DNA from 3 places in the Yersinia antarctica genome. Region 2 is predicted to be linked to each of the others. Evidence: riboswitches for the same ligand, from Rfam matches in the RefSeq annotation. Region 2 holds a riboswitch; each other region holds the start of a gene.

Region 1 (6,715 bases), 760 kb from region 2:
CTGCCTGGCGCTTTTTGCCTAACGATTTCAAACTGAAAACCGTGTATGGCGTCGGGCGAGATTGGCCAATTGAGTATGCCGTGTTGGAAAAGTGGTATCTGCGCGCTGAACAGGAATTAGGTGTTTGGGGGCCAAGTGATGAAGATCTAGGATCACCCCGCAGTGAACCCTATCCGATGGCACCATTGCCATTATCGTGGAATGAACAGCGCATCAAGACGGTGTTAAATAGCCATGTTTTTAACGGTGGCAGCTTTAACGGCGGAAGTTTCAATGTGGTCACTGAACCGGTCGCCCGTAACAGTCGACCTTATGATGGCCGGCCAACCTGTTGTGGTAATAACAACTGCATGCCTATTTGCCCGATTGGCGCCATGTATAACGGTATCACTCATGTCGAAAAAGCCGAGCAGGCGGGGGCAGTCGTGCGCCCCAAAGCTGTGGTTTATAAGTTAGAAGTTAATGATAAAAAACAGATTACTGCGGCACTGTTTAAAGATGAACAAGGCAATGAGCATCGGGCTGAGGGTAAATACTTCGTACTGGCCGCTAATGGGATTGAAATTCCGAAACTGATGCTGATGTCCACCGATGAGAAAAATCCACGGGGAGTGGGTAATAGTTCCGATATGGTGGGGCGCAATCTAATGGATCACCCCGGAACCGGGGTGACTTTTATGGCCAGTGAACCCTTGTGGCCAGGGCGTGGGCCGCAGGAAATGACGTCGATGATCGGCTTCCGTGATGGTGCATTTCGTGCTGATTTTGCAGCGAAAAAAATTCATTTATCCAATTTGTCACGTACCGATCAAGTCACGATTGAATTACTCAAACAGGGGGATTTGCAACTCGGGCCACAGCTTGAGGCCAAAATCCGTGACAGGGCCGCGCGTTTTGTACAATTCGACAGCTTCCACGAGATTTTGCCTCATGTCGAAAATCGCATTATCCCCAGCGCTAGCGAGAAAGACGCCATCGGCATTGCGAAACCCGAGTTTTACTATGCAATGGATGATTATGTGCGAAAAAGTGCGGTACACACTCAGCAGGTCTATGCCGAGGCGGCAAAGTTGATGGGGGGAACCGAGGTTAAATTCAACAATAACTTCGCCAATAACAATCATATTACGGGTACCACCATTATGGGCAGTGACCCGAAAGACTCGGTAGTGGACAGCGATTGTCGCACCCATGACCATAAAAACCTGTTTATCGCCAGTAGTAGTGTGATGCCAACTGTCGGTTCAGTTAATTGTACTTTGACGATTGCCGCACTCTCGCTGCGTATCGCTGAAACATTAAAGGCCGAGGTGTAAGATGAGAAAACAAACCTTGGGCTGTTCAGTGAATCTCCTGCTTATCGCATTAGGTTTAGCTGTAACTGGGTATGCCAGTGCTGATGCTGACCTAATTGCACGTGGTGAGTACCTGACTACGGCCGCTGACTGTGTGGCCTGCCATACCACCAAAGACGGTAAGCCTTTTGCCGGTGGACTTGCCTTCAAGACGCCGATGGGCACGCTATATTCGCCCAACATCACGCCCGATAAAGAGACCGGAATTGGCAATTGGACGGATGAAGAGTTCTTGCGCGCATTACATGAAGGGAAAGGGAAAAATGGTGAGAATCTCTACCCAGCATTCCCTTACACCTCATATACCTTGTTGACGGATGCTGACGTCAAAGCCATTAAAGCCTATCTGTTTAGTCTGCCAGCAGTGCATCAAGCTAACCGCGAAAATGACATGCCTTTCCCATTCAACCAGCGTTGGGGATTGTGGTTCTGGAATTTGGTCAATTTCGAGGGGGAGCGCTTTCAGCCGGACAACACTAAAGATGCACAATGGAATCAGGGTGCTTACTTTGTTGAAGCATTGGGGCACTGCGCTGAGTGCCATACCCCGCGTAATATCACCATGGGGATGAAAGAGAGCAAAGCCTATGGGGGGGCAGAGATTAATGGTTGGACGGCGTTTAATATTACCTCTGATCCACATGCCGGTATTGGCGGCTGGAGTCAGCAGCAGGTGGTGCAATATCTGCGCACCGGCCATGTTGACGGTAAAGCACAAGCTGCCGGGCCGATGGCTGAAGTTATTGAGAACAGTACTCGCCACCTGAGCGAGAGTGATCTCAATGCCATGGCGGTGTATCTGCGTACCCTGGAGCCATTAAATCCAGATGACGAAACCAAGAGTCGTTCGGATTGGGGGCAAGCGGCGAGTAGTGTTAATTCCTTACGCGGTATGCCTTTCACGGCAGATAACAACACTGACGGCGCGCGCCTGTATTTGGGGAACTGTGCCAGTTGCCACAGTTTCACCGGTGAGGGCGTGAAAGACGGTTATTACCCTTCATTGATGAAAAACTCGGTGGTCGGGGCATCCGAGCCCAATAACCTGATTAATGTGATTCTCCACGGTGTGTCACGCAAAACCAATGACGGTGAAGTCTTTATGCCCGGATTTGCTAACACCTTAACCGATGAGCAGGTTGTTAGTTTGAGTCATTATCTGCTACAGCAATTCGGACAACCGGCACTGAATATAAAAGCCGATGATGTGAAGGCGCTGCGCGGGGAATAGAAAATAAGCACAAGGAAACCCAGTTCCCTTGTGCTTATTTCTGATTTATCTGTGAGGGGAAAATAACCCATATAACGATGCAGCGATGTTTGATAGTAAGTTAGATATTAAATTTTATTTTTTAACTAATATTATCAATATTGTTCTTATTTAACCTTCTCATTATGCCAATGCATTAATGTATATTCGCCATCATTACTGATGCCGGTGGCAATAGCTACCCACCCCTGTTTTTGATAAAACGCCAGCGCCTGCTGGTTTTTTGCCAGACATTTGAGTGAGCCGTGGCTGGTAAATAGCTGTTGTGCTGCCTGCAATAAGGCTTTTCCCGTACCGGACTGTTGTAGTTCAGGGGCAATAAACAGATGATGCAGGAAACTCTCTTCCATAAAAATTGAGGCAAAACCTAAGTGTTGATCGCCATCAACGGCGACCAGCACAGTTTCACCAATGGTTGAGCGATCAAAATCTTCCAGCCTAAAGTGTTCAACGTCCAGCCAGGTAAAGGCTGCTTTACGTGATGCCAGATACAAGGTGCGCAGGAATGGCCGGTCACTTTCCTGATACTGACGAATCTTGATACTCATCCTATGGTTATACCTCCAAAACAGGGTGCTTTTGCGAAATTGATCATTGGTTGAGCCAATACATGATTGATCTTCTACCACCTGCCCATGATAATAACAATTCTGACTCGGGGTGCCTGCCACAAACAGTGGCATGGCTGAGATATTACCCGTATTACCTGATCTGGATTATGCCAGCGTAGGGAAGTCTCGGCACCTTAGGGTTCCGCCTTCTTGACCGCCGGTTAGGAGGAATATGTTCGTTCAACCTGCCGTTTTCTCTTTAGCTATTCTCGCTGTTGCTGCCATTCGATCTCCCATTGATATGAGTGTGGAGAGATATTCATGAAGCGAATTAATGCACTCACGATTGCCGGAACTGACCCTAGCGGTGGGGCCGGTATTCAGGCTGATTTGAAAACTTTCTCTGCTTTGCAAGCTTACGGCACCAGTGTGATCACCGCCTTGGTGGCACAAAATACCTGTGGTGTGCAGTCAGTTTATCCCATCGAACCGGCGTTTGTTGCAGCTCAACTCGATTCTGTTCTCAGTGATGTGCGCATCGATAGCGCGAAAATCGGTATGTTGGCTAATGCTGACATTGTCGAGATTGTTGCCACACAACTGCAACGTTACCCCATCCCATTTGTGGTGCTAGATACCGTTATGGTCGCCAAAAGCGGTGATCCATTATTGGCACCAGAGGCCGTAGACGCAGTACGTCAACTGCTGTTACCGCGAGTGGCTTTGATTACCCCGAATCTGCCAGAAGCAGCCGCGCTACTCAATTGCCAGCCTGCGCGCGATGAGCAACAAATGTGTGAACAGGGGCGAGCACTGTTGGCTCTGGGGTGTCAGGGAGTATTGATGAAAGGAGGGCATTTGAGCGGTGAAGATAGCCCCGATTGGCTGTTTACGGCACAAGGCGAACAGCGTTTTGTTACCCGCAGAGTAAATACTCGCCATACCCACGGCACCGGCTGCACCTTATCGGCCGCATTGGCGGCCTTACGGCCACGGCTCCACGATTGGGCAGATACAGTGAATGCCGCCAAACACTATCTGCAAGGTGCATTAGAACAAGCCGATACCCTTGAAGTCGGACAGGGGGTCGGGCCGGTGCATCATTTTCACCGGTGGTGGTAATCCCCTTCGTCCTTGAAGTCGCCGGGGTGTTAGCTGCGCTCACCCCCCCGAATCACTGACTTGAGTCAGCTCATCGGGATGTGTTCACTTGCCGCCTACCTGCAACTCCAATGACTTTGGGGATCCTTCGTCCTTGAAGTCGCCGGGGTGTTAGCTGCGCTCACCCCCCCGAATCACTGACTTGAGTCAGCTCATCGGGATGTGTTCACTTGCCGCCTACCTGCAACTCCAATGACTTTGGGGATCCTTCGTCCTTGAAGTCGCCGGGGTGTTAGCTGCGCTCACCCCCCCGAATCACTGACTTGAGTCAGCTCATCGAGATGTGTTCACTTGCCGCCTACCTGCAACTCCAATGACTTTGGGGATCCTTCGTCCTTGAAGTCGCCGGGGTGTTAGCTGCGCTCACCCCCCGAATCACTGACTTGAGTCAGCTCATCGGGATGTGTTCACTTGCCGCCTACCTGTAGCTCCAATGACGAAGTGCATGCCTTATTTATTGAAATGGCAGAGATTTTTATGCCAATAAATAGCGCTGAGTCATCGCAAACATCGCGATAGCACGTTGCAAGTGATGGGCATCAAAACGGTTAAGCAGATAGCTGTCCGCGCCTTTGCGTGGGCGGATACACAGTGAGAGTTTTGGCTCGCCTGTTTCATCGTTAATCAGATCAAATTGATAACTGCCGATATCTTTTGCATCTTCACGCCAGGAGATTTGTACCGCAGGTAATGGGTTGCCTGCGCTAGGTTGGCGAACGGCAAAAAAGTACTCTCCGGCCCAGAACCCGGCGTAATCCCCATCAGCCTGTAGATGTTTAGTGCGAAAAATAGGCGCATCGACTAACTGACGGATAGTCTCGGGCGTTATCTGTTGTCGGGTTTGTTGCCACAGCGGGGTGTCATTTTCAAGTTGCCAGCAGGCTGCACCAAGATAATCATTCAATTCGCGCCAATCGGCATCGAGTTGCTGTAGCAACTCTTCATCGAGGATATTACGGTACTGCTGCATACCGCTGGGTTGTTCGCCCAATGTTTCGTAGGTGATTAACTCCATGGTGCGGGGTTTACGGCGAAAGCTCATCCACAACACGGCCTTCGGAATGCGAAATTCAATGGATTGAATGCTCAGACGATAGCGATCGCCTTTATTCACCACAAAACCATTGGCTGTACCGCGCTTATTTTGGTAATTACGTACCACCACCACGCTATTTAGCCCCATCCAGCCAGTGACATAATGCTCGCTGTCGGAATTGGCAACATCCAGATCGATAACCATCTGGATAATTTTATCCGTTTCAAGCTTAGCCAGCGGGTGGGCATCCCCGGCAGAGTAATACAGCTTCTCGGGTTCTTCGGGTAACTCAACGGTTAACATGGCATGGCCTTTTATCGGGTGGGCTCGGCTGATAGCTATCTGGTTCATAGCTTAACTCAAGCTGTCATACAGATTGTGATATAACTGGAATTAGGATGAAAATTCGTGCTATGGATCAACTTTTTCGCCGGTTGATGGTCATAGACAGGCAAGCTAATACCACGCCCGCTAAGCCGTTGCATAGAGCCTGGCTCACTGTCCGGCGAGTAGATTAATCAGATAATAAGGATTTCGATAATGAAAGGTAACAAAACCCGCCATTGTCTTGTGGCTGCGGTGATGCTCAGTGTCAGCGCCTGGGCTTTCGCGCAGCCAGCCACCACAACTGTCACAGCCACGTCAGTTGCCCAGACTTCTCCTGTCAAAAGCCGCCCGACCACGGCGGATCTGCTGCAACAGCCGGTTTATAAAAATAGCTGGCAAAAAATGGTGAAAAGCCAAAAGAATCTCCCCGCCTGGGCACGCAAAGGGGTGGGGACGTCAGCACCTTATGAGGTGATAAATTGGCAAGGGCAGCAATATAAGGTGGGGCGAATTTGTAAACCTCATGATTGCAGTAATAACTTTATGTGGGTGGCGTTTAGTCAGGATAAAAAACAAGTATGGCAGGCATGGGGAATGCGTATTTCCGTGGCAGACAAGCCACAAGCACTTGATAAACCGAGTGAGTTCGCGACCTATCAATGGCTCGGTCGTCCCAATGACAGTATCCAGGCCATGCTCAAAAAGCAGTTACAGCAAGATCCTAATTGGCACTGATTGAGGCAGGCCGCTAATAAGTAAATTTATCTAGATTAATTGATTATATTGATGAAGATGTCACTGGCGGATTTGAATGCTGGTTGCAGCGGCCTCGCAGCAGCGAGGCCTGAATCGTGAATGGAACCAACACAGCTACAACTTGAACGATGACGGGGATATCAACCAACGCCAGCTTGATGCAGGTCGTGCAGATTAATGGCTCCGACCAGTTTCCCATCCAGATTCACCACCGGTGCGGCACTGAGATGGTGCTGATGCAGTGCCTCCAGCGCTTCTC
Region 2 (6,715 bases):
GCGTTACGTTGATGAGTTTCGTGATCCCGCATTAGTGAGCGCATTATTGCAACGGATCGAACAGTTATTGCCGCAGATCGCGGATCAACAGCGCTTGCCACTACAAATTATGGAAGTCTGCGGTGGGCACACTCATGCGATCTTCAAATTCGGCCTTGATCAACTGCTGCCTGAGGGGTTGGAGTTTGTCCATGGACCGGGCTGCCCGGTGTGTGTGTTGCCGATGGGCCGCATTGATAGCTGTTTGGAAATCGCCACGCATCCTGAGGTGATTTTTTGCACTTACGGTGATGCGATGCGTGTGCCAGGGCGCAATGGTTCGATGCTGGATGCCAAACGGCGCGGCGCGGATATTCGCGTGGTCTATTCGCCGTTGGATGCACTGACGCTGGCACAGCATAATCCTGATCGCCAAGTGGTGTTTTTTGGCCTCGGCTTTGAAACCACCATGCCTGCCAGTGCCTTAACCCTGCAACAAGCCAAACGGCTCGGGTTGACCAATTTCACTGTGTTCTGCCAGCACATCACCATCATTCCTACCTTGCGTAGCTTGCTGCAACAACCGGATGTGCGTATCGACGCTTTTCTGGCTCCCGGTCATGTCAGTATGGTGATTGGCACCACGCCCTATGGCTTTATTTGTGACCAATTCCACAAGCCATTGGTGGTTACCGGTTTTGAGCCGCTGGATATCTTGCAGGGGCTAGTAATGCTGCTTGAACAGATGGTCAGCGGGCGTTGTGTGGTAGAGAACCAGTATCGGCGTATCGTGCCGGACAGCGGCAACTTACTGGCACAACAGGCAATGACAGAGGTTTTTGTTGCTAAAGCCAGCAGCGAATGGCGTGGTTTGGGCGAAATCGCGGATTCCGGCGTACAACTCAGCCCTGACTATACCGAATTTGATGCCGAATTACGTTTCAAACCACAGCAGCAGCAGGTGGCAGACTCTCCACGATCTCGCTGTGGTGATGTGCTGACTGGGCGTTGCAAGCCTGATCAATGCTCACTGTTCGGCGGTGAGTGTACGCCAGACAATGCCTTTGGCGCGCTGATGGTGTCATCCGAAGGGGCCTGCGCCGCTTATTATCAGTATCGATAACCCTTGGTACTTGAAGCTGCTGAGGGGAGCTGCGTTCGCTTGCAGCGCCTACCTGCAACTCCAATGACTTTGGGTTATTAATAAGGTCACAACTAAATGAATAAGAAAGAGATTACTCTGGCCCACGGCAGCGGTGCCCGGGCAATGCAGAGCTTGATCGAATCACTGTTTCTGGCGGAGTTTTCCAATCCGGCGCTGAATGAACGGGAAGATCAGGCGCGTATCGCGCTGACGGATCTAACCGTACAGGGCGATCGGCTGGCGGTATCCACCGACAGCTATGTCATTGATCCGATCTTTTTCCCCGGCGGCGATATCGGCAAGTTGGCCGTGTGCGGCACAGCAAATGATGTGGCGGTCAGTGGCGCAACGCCACGCTATCTCTCCTGCGGTTTTATTCTGGAAGAAGGTTTGCCGATGGATGTTCTCACGCGCATTGTGCAATCAATGGCGGCTACCGCGCGGCAGGCGGGGATTCAGATAGTTACAGGTGATACCAAAGTCGTGCAGCGTGGCGCGGCGGATAAGATCTTTATCAATACCACCGGCATAGGAGTGATCCCCGCAGATATTCACTGGGGAACCGCGATGATCCGTGCTGGTGATCGGATCGTTGTCAGTGGCACTTTAGGTGATCATGGCGCGACCATTCTGAACCTGCGTGAAGGGCTGGGGCTGGAAGCAGAGCTGGTGAGCGATTGTGCACTATTGGCACCGTTGATCGCTCCGCTGCGATCTATTCCCGGAGTGCGGGCGTTACGTGATGCTACCCGTGGCGGCGTGACGGCGATCCTACATGAATTTGCGGCCGCCAGCGGTTGCGGCATGGAGATCAACGAATCAGATCTCCCCCTGAAACCGGCGGTGCGGGGTATTTGCGAATTGCTGGGGCTGGATGCACTCAACTTTGCCAACGAAGGTAAGCTGGTGCTGGTGGTGTCACCAGAGGCACAAGACGTGGTATTAACAGCGCTCCATAACCATCCACTCGGCCAGGATGCCGCCGTTATCGGGCAGGTGACTGAGAATAAACAAGTGCGCTTATGCGGTGCGTATGGTGTTTCGCGTAGATTGGATTTGCCTCTGGATGAGCCATTGCCCCGTATTTGCTGATCCCATTCGTCCTTGAAGCCGCAGGGGTGTTAGCTGCGTTCGCTCACCCGAATCACTGACTGATGTCAGCTCATCGGGATTTGCTTACTTGCTGCCTACCTGTAACTCCAATGACTTTTGGGAACCCATTCGCACTTGAAGTGACAGGCGATTAACTATTTGATAAGTGGGGAAATGTGCCGAATGGGTCGTAACGGCGTGAGCCGTCGAAGCGCCCATCGGTGCAGTCGCCCCGCAATCTCCGAGCTATAAAACAGGTTGCTGGCAGCCTTGTGAAGGAGTTTCTGTGGATAAAAATGGCCTCTGCCTGCGGGTAAAAGGTAAGGTGCAAGGCGTGGGGTTCCGCCCTTATATCTGGCAGCTTGCCCACCGCTTTGCGCTAAGGGGCGATGTCAGTAACGACAGTGCGGGCGTGACGATTCACTTGTGGCAATCACCGGCGCTGGCGGATTTCTTACAGGCACTGCCGCGTCATTGCCCGCCATTGGCACAAATTGATAGTGTCACCACCTCGCCCTACCATTGGGCGCAGCCGCCACTGGATTTTGTGATTCATCACAGCGGTGCCGGGCAGATGGATACGCAAATTGTACCGGATGCTGCAACCTGCGACGCCTGTTTGGCTGAAATGAACCATCCTGCCAATCGTCGCTACCGCTACCCGTTTATCAACTGCACCCATTGTGGCCCACGTTTTACTATTATTCACCGCATGCCCTATGACCGGCCTTATACCGCCATGCGCGAATTCCCACTATGTGCCGCCTGTCAGGCAGAATATGACCATCCGGCCGATCGCCGTTTTCACGCCCAACCCAATGCCTGTGCCGATTGTGGCCCGCAATTGTGGCTAACGGGGCGAGAGGGACAATCGATTGCGCACAACTTTGCGGCGCTAGAGCAAGCCGCAGCCGCCCTGTTGGCAGGAGATATTGTTGCCGTCAAAGGGCTGGGAGGATTCCATCTGGCGGTAGATGCCACCAATGCTGCTGCGGTGGCCCGTTTACGGCAGCGCAAGCAACGGCCTTCCAAGCCGCTGGCGGTGATGTTACCGCACGCCGACTGGTTATCACGCTGCGTGCAAAGTAACGATAGCGCCGCGTTATTACGCGTGTTACGTAGCCCTGCGGCTCCGATTGTGTTGGTTTCGTCGCGGGCTGATAGCCCGCTGTGTACGGCGCTGGCACCGGGCTTACCTGAAATTGGCGTGATGCTACCCGCCAATCCGTTACAACATTTGCTGCTGCAACAGGTCGGACGGCCTCTGGTGATGACCTCCGGTAATGGCCGTGGTAAACCCCCGGCATTGAGTAATGAGCAGGCGCTAGGTGCCCTGAGAGATATTGCTGACCACTGGTTATTGCACGATAGGCAAATTGTGCAGCGGGCCGATGACTCATTAGTGCGACTCACCGGCAGCAGTGCTGAAATGCTACGCCGAGCCAGAGGGTATGTGCCAGATGCTTTCGAGTTACCTCCGGGATTTAGCCAGCAGCCAGCAGTTCTGGCGCTGGGTGCGGATATGAAAAACACGTTTTGCCTGCTGCGTGATGGTAATGCAGTGTTGAGTCAACATCTGGGGGATCTGGAAGACCGCGATATCGCACAGCAACAGCAGCAGTTAGTGGCGCTGTTTTGTGATATTTACCATTTCACACCACAGGTGATAGCGGTGGATGCTCACCCCGGATACGTCAGCCACCAATTAGGGAAAACCCTGGCAGCACAGTGGAATATCCCTTGTGTTGACGTGCTACATCATCATGCCCATCTGGTGGCTTGTCTGGCAGAGCATGGCTGGCCTCGCGAGGGTGGGGCGGTGATTGGTGTGGCATTGGATGGGCTGGGTTATGGCGCTGATGGTCAATTGTGGGGCGGTGAATGCCTACGAGTAGATTATACGAGCTGTGAATATATTGGTGGCTTGCCCGCAGTGGCACTACCCGGTGGCGATCTGGCCTCGCGTCAACCGTGGCGTAACCTGCTGGCCCAGTTACAGCGCTATGTCCCCAATTGGCAACATTTGCCTGAGAGTGCGGTGATTCCTCAGCCGGAGGGTAGGGTATTGGCGCGGGCGATTGAGCGGGGGATTAATGCGCCGTTGGCCTCTTCAACTGGGCGCTTATTTGATGCAGTAGCGGCTGCACTCAATCTTGCCCCGCTATCGATAAGTTGGGAGGGCGAAGCCGCCTGCCAGTTGGAAGCACTGGCGCGACAAAGTGCGGTTTCAGTGCCGCCAGTGACGATGCCGCTGTGCGATAACCAACTGGACTTAGCCACTTTCTGGCAGCAATGGTTGGCTTATAATGCCACTCCGGCGGAGCGGGCCTATGCGTTCCATTTTGCTCTGGCCCAGGGATTTGCTACTTTGGCGCGGCAGGCGGCCCAGTATTATCGTATTGATACTATTGTCTTTTCAGGTGGGGTGCTACATAACCGGTTACTGCGTGAGTTACTTAGCGCACAACTGCATGATTTCCAACTGTTGCTGCCCCAGCGTCTGCCTGCCGGTGATGGTGGGCTGGCTCTAGGGCAAGCACTGATTGCCGCTGCGTCAAAATGCCATAAGTGATGATTATGGCTAATGGTGTTTGATTACCGCTAATTGTGTTAATAATAAAGCTCGTTGACTCGGGGTGCCTGCCGCTAAATGCGTAATGGCTGAGATTTTACCCGTATTACCTGATCTGGATTATACCAGCGGAGGGAAGTCGCGGTATCGTTGTTGAGTCCATAAACAACGGTCCCCCTTCTTGTTCGCCGGTGGGGGATATCATGAATACTATTCGCTCTGACTTTTCAATCGCTCCTCTCCCGTACCCTGATGCACTGGCGGCGGCCTGTTTGCAACAATTCCAAACTACACCGCCATTAGTCCATTGCCTGACTAATGAGGTAGTACAGTCCTTCACTGCCAATGTGTTACTGGCATTAGGGGCTTTTCCTGCCATGGTGGTTGAAGCTGAAGAGGCCGCACAATTTAGTACAATGGCGAACAGTTTACTTATCAATATCGGCACGTTACACCGCGCTCAGGCCGAATCCATGCTGGCGGCAATCCAGGCGGCAAATCAATCCTCTACCCCTTGGGTGCTGGACCCCGTTGCGGTCGGCGGGCTTGTCTATCGTACTGATTTTGCCCATCAATTATTAGCGCTAAAACCGGCGGCAATACGGGGTAACGCCTCGGAAATCATGGCATTAAGCGGTATGGCGACTATGGGGCGTGGGGTGGATAGTGTCGATTCTTCGGTGAGTGCACTGCCTGCTGCTCGCCAATTGGCACTACAGGTGCAGACTGTGGTTGCGGTTACCGGTGAGGTGGATTATATCACCGACGGCCTGCGTGATTTTGCCGTGACCGGTGGCGATAAGCTGATGACCCGGGTAGTGGGGACGGGGTGCGCACTTTCTGCCGTGGTAGCGGCATTTTGCGCACTGGAAGGCGACCGTTTACATCATGTGGCAACGGCTTGCCGGGTGATGTCACAAGTCGGCGGGCAGGTATCTCAGCAGGTGGCAGGCCCTGGTAGCTTTATTCCAGCTTTTCTAGATGGCCTTTATCAACTGAAAATAAGCGATCTGGTATAGCCTCTCCCCGGTTAACCTCTTAAAAATAGCGTTACCGCTCAGCCCTATCGCCTTGAGCGCCAGCGGCTGAACGGCCCTCAGTCATAATGTGTATTACGGATAAGAACTAATAAATCATCCAGTTTCATTGGCTTACCCAAGAAATAACCCTGAACTTCATCACACATCAGAGTCTGTAACTGCCCGAGCTGCTCGGCGGTTTCTACCCCTTCGGCGGTCACCGTCATGGACAGCGCATGGCCGAGGTTAATGATTCCTTCGACAATTGATTGGCCTTCATGTGACTCGGCCAGTTCATCGGTAAAGCTCTTATCAATTTTCAATCCATCGAACGGGAAGCGGCGCAGATAATTCAGTGAGGAATATCCAGTACCAAAGTCATCCATCGATAAGCGCACACCCAGGGTTTTCAATGCTGTCATGGTTTTAAAGGCACCATCGGCATCTTCAATCATTATCCGCTCGGTGATTTCCAGCTCCAATCGATGGCTAGGTAGCCCAGTGAGCAGCAGGACTTGGCGCACTCGTTCTATCAGGCGCTGGTTCCTGAATTCAACCGCAGAAATATTAACGGAAACAATCAGTGACGAGGGCCATGTCGATGCATCCTGACATGCCTGTAGCATGGTCCAGTCGCTAATTGAGGTGATAAGCCCCGTCTCTTCGGCCAGCGCAATAAATTGATCCGGCATCAGCAGCCCCAAAATCGGGTGGTTCCAGCGCACCAAGGCTTCAGCACCCGTCAGTTGTGTTCCCTCAATACGGTAGCGTGGCTGGTAATAAAGGTTAAATTCGTTGTGCTTAACGGCCTGACGTAAAAAACGCTCTAGCTCACTGCGTTGCATCAGGCGCTCATTCATTTCACTGGAGTAGAAGCTCCAACGGTTACGGCCACTGTTTTTAGCTTCA
Region 3 (6,715 bases), 200 kb from region 2:
GCCACGATGCCGTACATGCTGCGCCAATAAAATTTCATCATCACGGCGAATGGCAACAATCACACAAGGGGCGACTTGTGGGTAATAGCGCTCACGGCAGTGATTACACAGACAAGCCCACTCGGAACGGCTGGCCTGCATTTGGTGACCGCAATAACCACAAAAACGGTGAGAACGATAAAACTCTGCCAGTTGCACACCACGCCCAGCCAATTGGAACAAGCCGCGATCCACATCCAGTAATTGCCGCACGGAACCCATATCAGTAGACATCATCTGACGGATCAACCATACCGCCTGCCCTTGCCATTCACCGATTTGCCTTGCCGTTGCGCCCTGCAATGACCAATTAGCGGCATTACCTTGTGGTAACTCCCCTTTCGGCAACCATAATTTGTTTTCATGACTGACAATCCACCAGCCACTTTCTTTACCTGTAAGTTGTAGTTCCATATCGTTGTTGCACAACCTCGACTTCACTGGCAATCTAGAATCCGGCTTGTTACATTTTTGTAACCCACTATTACTTTTCCTTACTCACGGGGTCGTTCATGCTCAACCGACTAGAAAGCCTGACTCAACGCGTTGGCGGCAGTAATGAATTAATTGATCAATGGCTTCATGCGCGTAAAGAACTGTTAGTTTCATATTGCACAGTGATCGGTATTAAGCCGCAAAAAGAAAAGCATACCCCGCTTAACGAAAAAGCGCTGGAGAACTTTTGCCATAATTTAGTGGATTATCTCTCTTCCGGGCATTTTCATATCTATGACAGAATTATCAAACAGGTGGAAGGCGCGTCTAGCCCAAAAATGGCGCTGACGACCAAAGTGTATCCTGCGTTAAAAAATAATACTCAAACGATCATGACATTCCATGATCGTTATACCAACATTGAGATCGATCAGGACAGTTGTATCGAGTTTCAACAAGCATTATCTGATATCGGCGAAGCCCTTGATGCCCGTTTCCGCTTGGAAGATCAATTGATTCAATGGGCAGCCGAGTCATGGCAAGCCGCCCAGCCAGTTATTCAAACAGGGCCGGTAAAATAGCCCGCTGAACAGCACGGGCTTGTAGTTTTAATTCAACCTCATATACTGGGGTTTCTTGTCGGAGTGCCTAGCACCTGTTTTCTTAGGAAAGCAAACGCAGGCTGAGACCGTTAATTCGGGATCCGCGGAACCTGATCGGGTTAATACCCGCGAAGGGAACAAGAGTAATTTATCGCTACAGGCCCGGTCTCTATCCTTACAGGTAGCTGCCGGTTACTGGCCAACATCGTTACTCCCGCCAAGCTCCAGACAAGCAATTTTCCCTATAAACCACACTGGTAGGAATTGCTATGTCTAATAATACAACCACTAAAAGTTCATCACGCCCACGTAAACCTATTCCACGTAAACAACAACGTGAACAAGCTCAACAGTTTATTGATACTTTGCAAGGTGTCACTTTCCCCAACTCCCAACGTATTTACCTACAAGGCTCACGGCCAGATATTCTGGTACCGATGCGCGAAATCCAGCTCAGTCCGACACTGATTGGCGGTGGCAAAGACGCACCACGCTATGAAGATAACGAAGCCATCCCGGTGTATGACACTTCCGGCCCATATGGTGACTCAAATGCCAAACTGGATGTTCACAGCGGGTTACCCAAATTACGCGATAGCTGGATAGCTGAACGCCAGGATAGCGCCGCACTGACCTCTGTCAGCTCTGGCTTCACCCAACAACGTTTGGCCGACGAAGGCTTGGATCATTTGCGTTTTGAGCATCTGCCACACCCGAAGAAAGCCATCACAGGCAAATGCGTCACCCAACTGCATTACGCCCGTCAGGGTATCATCACGCCAGAGATGGAGTTTATCGCGCTGCGAGAAAATATGGGCCGTGAACGTATTCGTGGTGAGGTACTACGCCAGCAGCATCCAGGACAGGCTTTTGGCGCTAACCTGCCAGAAAATATCACTGCCGAATTTGTACGTCAGGAAGTGGCGGCGGGCCGAGCTATCATTCCCGCCAATATAAACCATCCAGAATCTGAGCCGATGATTATTGGTCGTAACTTTTTAGTGAAAGTGAATGCCAATATCGGTAACTCTGCGGTGACCTCCTCCATCGAAGAGGAAGTAGAAAAACTGGTGTGGTCAACCCGCTGGGGTGCCGATACCGTGATGGACCTGTCCACTGGCCGCTATATCCATGAAACCCGTGAATGGATCCTACGTAACAGCCCGGTCCCTATTGGTACCGTTCCTATCTATCAGGCGCTGGAAAAAGTAAATGGTGTGGCCGAGAACCTAACCTGGGAAATGTTCCGTGACACACTGTTAGAGCAGGCCGAGCAAGGGGTGGATTACTTTACTATCCATGCCGGTGTGTTGTTGCGCTATGTACCGATGACCGCCAAACGCTTGACCGGTATCGTCTCCCGTGGTGGTTCAATTATGGCGAAGTGGTGCCTTTCCCATCATCAGGAAAACTTCCTGTATCAGCATTTTCGCGAAATCTGCCAGATCTGTGCGGCCTATGATGTCTCACTGTCACTGGGTGATGGCCTACGCCCTGGTTCCATTCAGGATGCCAATGATGAAGCCCAGTTCGCTGAGCTGCATACCTTGGGTGAATTGACCAAAATCGCCTGGGAATATGATGTCCAGGTGATGATTGAAGGCCCCGGTCATGTGCCGATGCAGATGATTCGCCGCAATATGACGGAAGAGTTGGAACACTGCCATGAAGCGCCATTCTATACCTTAGGCCCGCTAACTACGGATATTGCGCCGGGTTATGATCATTTCACTTCAGGTATTGGGGCCGCCATGATTGGTTGGTTCGGTTGCGCCATGTTGTGTTACGTCACACCGAAAGAACATCTTGGCCTGCCTAATAAAGAGGATGTGAAACAAGGTCTTATTACTTATAAAATCGCCGCCCATGCCGCAGACTTGGCCAAAGGCCACCCCGGTGCGCAGATCCGCGATAACGCCATGTCGAAAGCGCGCTTTGAATTCCGCTGGGAAGATCAGTTCAATCTGGCGCTTGATCCAGAAACCGCACGAGCCTATCACGACGAAACCCTACCGCAGGAGTCCGGCAAAGTGGCCCACTTCTGCTCAATGTGCGGGCCGAAATTCTGCTCGATGAAAATCTCTCAGGAAGTCCGCGACTATGCCGCTACGCAAGAACAGGCTGTGACGCAAGAGCTAGCAGCGACACAAGAAACAGCAGCCCAACCGATCGAAATTTTACAATCAGGTATGGAACAGATGTCAGCGGAGTTCCGCTCTCGCGGCAGCGAGCTGTATCACAGCCCCGTTAACCTCAAGAGCGAGGCCAATAATGAACCTGTCTAATCATGCCTCATTTTCTGCAAAGAAAGGTTTCCCTGCGACGGTACAGCGTCTTGGTCTCTATCCCGTCGTCGATAGCCTACTTTGGATAGAGCGCCTGCTTGCCGCAGGTGTAACCACAATACAACTACGTATCAAAGAGTTAGATGATGCGCAGGTAGAACAAGACATTGCCGCTGCCATAGCGTTAGGCAAACGCTATCAGGCACGCTTATTTATCAATGATTATTGGCGGCTGGCGATTAAGCATGGTGCCTATGGTGTTCATCTGGGTCAGGAAGATTTGGAAACAGCCGACTTGGCCGCGATTCAGCAAGCTGGATTACGGCTGGGCGTATCAACCCATGATGAGCAGGAACTGGCGATAGCTAAAGCTGTCCGGCCCTCTTATATCGCCATGGGCCACATCTTCCCCACACAAACCAAGCAAATGCCGTCATCACCACAAGGGTTGACGGTACTCAAGCAGATGGTCGACAACACGCCAGGCTACCCGACCGTTGCCATCGGCGGTATCAGCATTGAGCGCGTACCGGCGGTCCTGGCCACGGGTGTCGGTAGTGTAGCGGTCGTCAGTGCCATTACCCTGAGTGACGATTGGCAGCAGGCAACAGCACAATTACTGCACCTGATTGAGGGCAAGGAGCTGGCTGATGACAAACAAGTATGAGTTGAGTGACAGCGAATTCTTGCGCTACAGCCGCCAGTTATTACTGGAGGATATCGGCCCTGAGGGCCAGTTGAAGCTGAAAAGTGCCTGTGTGCTGATTATCGGCCTTGGCGGCCTTGGTTCGCCTGCTGCGCTCTATTTGGCGGCAGCCGGTGTCGGTAAGCTATTACTGGCTGATGATGACCAACTGGAACTGACCAATTTACAGCGCCAAATCCTGTATCGCACCACAGATATCAGCCAAACATCCTCAGCTAATCAAAGTAAAGCACGGTTAGCCCAACGTCATTTGCAAAGCCTCAATCCGTTGATTGTAATTGTCCCATTTGATACGCGGCTGCTAGGTGCGGCATTGGCCGATGCGGTAGCTAACGCTGATTTGGTGCTGGATTGCAGCGACAACATGGAGACGCGCCATCAGGTAAATTCAGCCTGTATCACTGCACAAAAACCATTAATTAGCGGTAGTGCCGTGGGATTCAGCGGGCAATTGCTGGTGATTGAGCCGCCTTATTCTCAAGGCTGCTACACCTGTCTATATCCCGATAAAGAATTACCACAACGTAACTGCCGTACTGCTGGCGTATTGGGGCCGGTGGTCGGCGTCATTGGTACCTTGCAAGCACTGGAGGCCATCAAGATGTTGGCAGGACTGCCGTCGGCACTGAGCGGGAAATTACGCTTATTCGATGGCAAGCAGCAGAGCTGGAGCACCCTGCAACTGACTCGGGCCAAGCATTGCCCTGCCTGCGGAGGTGCACAGTGAAAACGGGTTATATACAGATTGTGCTCAATGATCAGCCATTAGAAGTGGTGAGCAATATCACTGCGGCAATGCTGCTCAATCAGCTCAAACGCCACCAGCCGGGTACGGCTCTGGCAATTAATCAGGTCATCGTCCCCCGCACTGACTGGGAAAAATGCCAGTTACACGCGGGTGATAACATTTTGCTATTCCAAGCGATTGCCGGGGGCTGACATGCTGAAGATCGCCGATACCACTTTTACCTCACGTTTATTTACCGGTACGGGAAAATTCTCCACCCCGGAACTAATGCTGGAAGCATTGCGCGCCTCGGGGTCACAACTGATTACTATGGCGATGAAACGGGTTGATTTACGGGCAGGGAACGATGCAATTCTTGCGCCCTTGCAACAATTAGGTGTGCGTTTGCTGCCTAATACCTCGGGGGCCAAAACTGCGCAAGAGGCTGTATTTGCCGCCCGTCTGGCGCGTGAAGCGCTGGGTACCCATTGGATAAAATTGGAAATTCATCCCGATGTGAAGTATTTACTGCCTGACCCAATAGAAACCCTGAAAGCCGCCGAAATACTGGTGAAAGAGGGATTTGTTGTTTTGCCTTACTGTGGTGCGGACCCAGTATTGTGCAAGCGGCTGGAAGAAGCAGGCTGCGCTGCCGTCATGCCATTGGGTGCACCGATTGGCTCAAATTTGGGCTTACGTACCCGCGACTTTCTGCAAATCATTATCGAGCAGGCCAAAGTGCCCGTGGTAGTCGATGCTGGAATTGGTGCGCCAAGCCATGCGCTTGAGGCAATGGAATTGGGAGCTGATGCCGTGCTGGTCAATACCGCAATTGCCGTGGCACGCTCACCCGTACACATGGCGCATGCTTTCCGTTTGGCGGTTGAATCCGGTGAATTGGCGCGTCAGGCGGGGCTTGGCAACCAACAGTTTGGCAAGGCCATTGCCACCAGCCCACTGACTGGCTTTCTCAGCCAGTTAGAGGAGGAGCATCATGTCTGAAGATTTCAGCCAACACTGGCAACAATTAGATTGGGATGATATTTCTCTGCGTATTAACAGTAAAACCGCCGCTGATGTTGAACGGGCCATTAATGCCGTCAAACCGAATCGCGACGACTTAATGGCGTTGATTTCGCCCGCAGCACTGGCTTATCTCGAACCGATGGCGCAGAAGGCTCAACAATTAACCCGCCAGCGTTTTGGTAACACGGTGAGTTTTTATGTGCCGCTCTACCTTTCTAATCTGTGTGCTAATGATTGCACTTATTGTGGTTTCTCGATGAGCAATCGCATCAAGCGCAAAACCTTAGATGAAGCAGAAATCATCCGTGAGTGTGATGCTATCAAAGCGCTAGGCTTTGAACATCTGCTACTGGTCACTGGTGAACATCAGGCAAAAGTAGGAATGGATTACTTTCGTCGTCACTTCCCAGTCATCCGTAGTCGATTCAGTTCACTGATGATGGAAGTTCAACCATTGGCGCAAGAAGAGTATGCGGAGCTAAAAACGTTGGGATTAGACGGTGTGATGGTTTATCAGGAAACCTATCACCCAGCGACTTACCAGCAACATCACTTGCGCGGGCACAAGCAAGATTTTCACTGGCGACTGGCAACCCCAGATCGTCTCGGTCGGGCTGGGATCGACAAGATCGGACTAGGTGCGTTGATCGGGCTGTCTAATAGTTGGCGCACGGACTGTTATATGCTGGCGGAGCATCTGTTTTATCTGCAACAGACCTATTGGCAAAGTCGCTACTCTATTTCGTTTCCACGACTACGACCTTGTGCGGGCGGTATCGAGCCTGCATCTCTGATGAGTGAGCCGCAACTGCTGCAATTGATCTGTGCTTTTAGATTGTTTGCCCCCGATGTGGAACTGTCGCTATCTACCCGTGAATCACCTTTCTTCCGCGAC

What was found. Region 2 has a riboswitch for thiamine pyrophosphate ahead of thiM (hydroxyethylthiazole kinase). Riboswitches for the same ligand answer to the same signal wherever they lie in the genome.
Region 1: linked by a shared signal. The riboswitch ahead of thiD (bifunctional hydroxymethylpyrimidine kinase/phosphomethylpyrimidine kinase) and the one ahead of thiM (hydroxyethylthiazole kinase) in region 2 are both predicted to bind thiamine pyrophosphate.
Region 3: linked by a shared signal. The riboswitch ahead of thiC (phosphomethylpyrimidine synthase ThiC) and the one ahead of thiM (hydroxyethylthiazole kinase) in region 2 are both predicted to bind thiamine pyrophosphate.

The regions. Positions count from the first base shown of each region.
Region 1 is NZ_JBSJQF010000001.1:3,584,383-3,591,097, reverse strand. It holds gene ACWJJO_RS16660 (GMC family oxidoreductase) at 1-1,316, shown strand, start outside; gene ACWJJO_RS16655 (c-type cytochrome) at 1,318-2,586, shown strand; gene ACWJJO_RS16650 (GNAT family N-acetyltransferase) at 2,733-3,173, opposite strand; TPP riboswitch at 3,272-3,375, shown strand; gene thiD (bifunctional hydroxymethylpyrimidine kinase/phosphomethylpyrimidine kinase) at 3,498-4,298, shown strand; gene ACWJJO_RS16640 (hypothetical protein) at 4,813-5,676, opposite strand; gene ACWJJO_RS16635 (inhibitor of vertebrate lysozyme family protein) at 5,914-6,435, shown strand; gene gutQ (arabinose-5-phosphate isomerase GutQ) at 6,597-6,715, opposite strand, start outside.
Region 2 is NZ_JBSJQF010000001.1:4,342,963-4,349,677, forward strand. It holds gene hybG (hydrogenase maturation factor HybG) at 1-12, shown strand, start outside; gene hypD (hydrogenase formation protein HypD) at 1-1,102, shown strand, start outside; gene hypE (hydrogenase expression/formation protein HypE) at 1,199-2,215, shown strand; gene hypF (carbamoyltransferase HypF) at 2,502-4,787, shown strand; TPP riboswitch at 4,838-4,941, shown strand; gene thiM (hydroxyethylthiazole kinase) at 4,991-5,806, shown strand; gene ACWJJO_RS20155 (bifunctional diguanylate cyclase/phosphodiesterase) at 5,884-6,715, opposite strand, start outside.
Region 3 is NZ_JBSJQF010000001.1:4,544,017-4,550,731, forward strand. It holds gene nudC (NAD(+) diphosphatase) at 1-453, opposite strand, end outside; gene rsd (sigma D regulator) at 552-1,055, shown strand; TPP riboswitch at 1,105-1,230, shown strand; gene thiC (phosphomethylpyrimidine synthase ThiC) at 1,346-3,361, shown strand; gene thiE (thiamine phosphate synthase) at 3,348-4,028, shown strand; gene ACWJJO_RS20985 (HesA/MoeB/ThiF family protein) at 4,012-4,794, shown strand; gene thiS (sulfur carrier protein ThiS) at 4,791-5,006, shown strand; gene ACWJJO_RS20995 (thiazole synthase) at 5,008-5,796, shown strand; gene thiH (2-iminoacetate synthase ThiH) at 5,789-6,715, shown strand, end outside.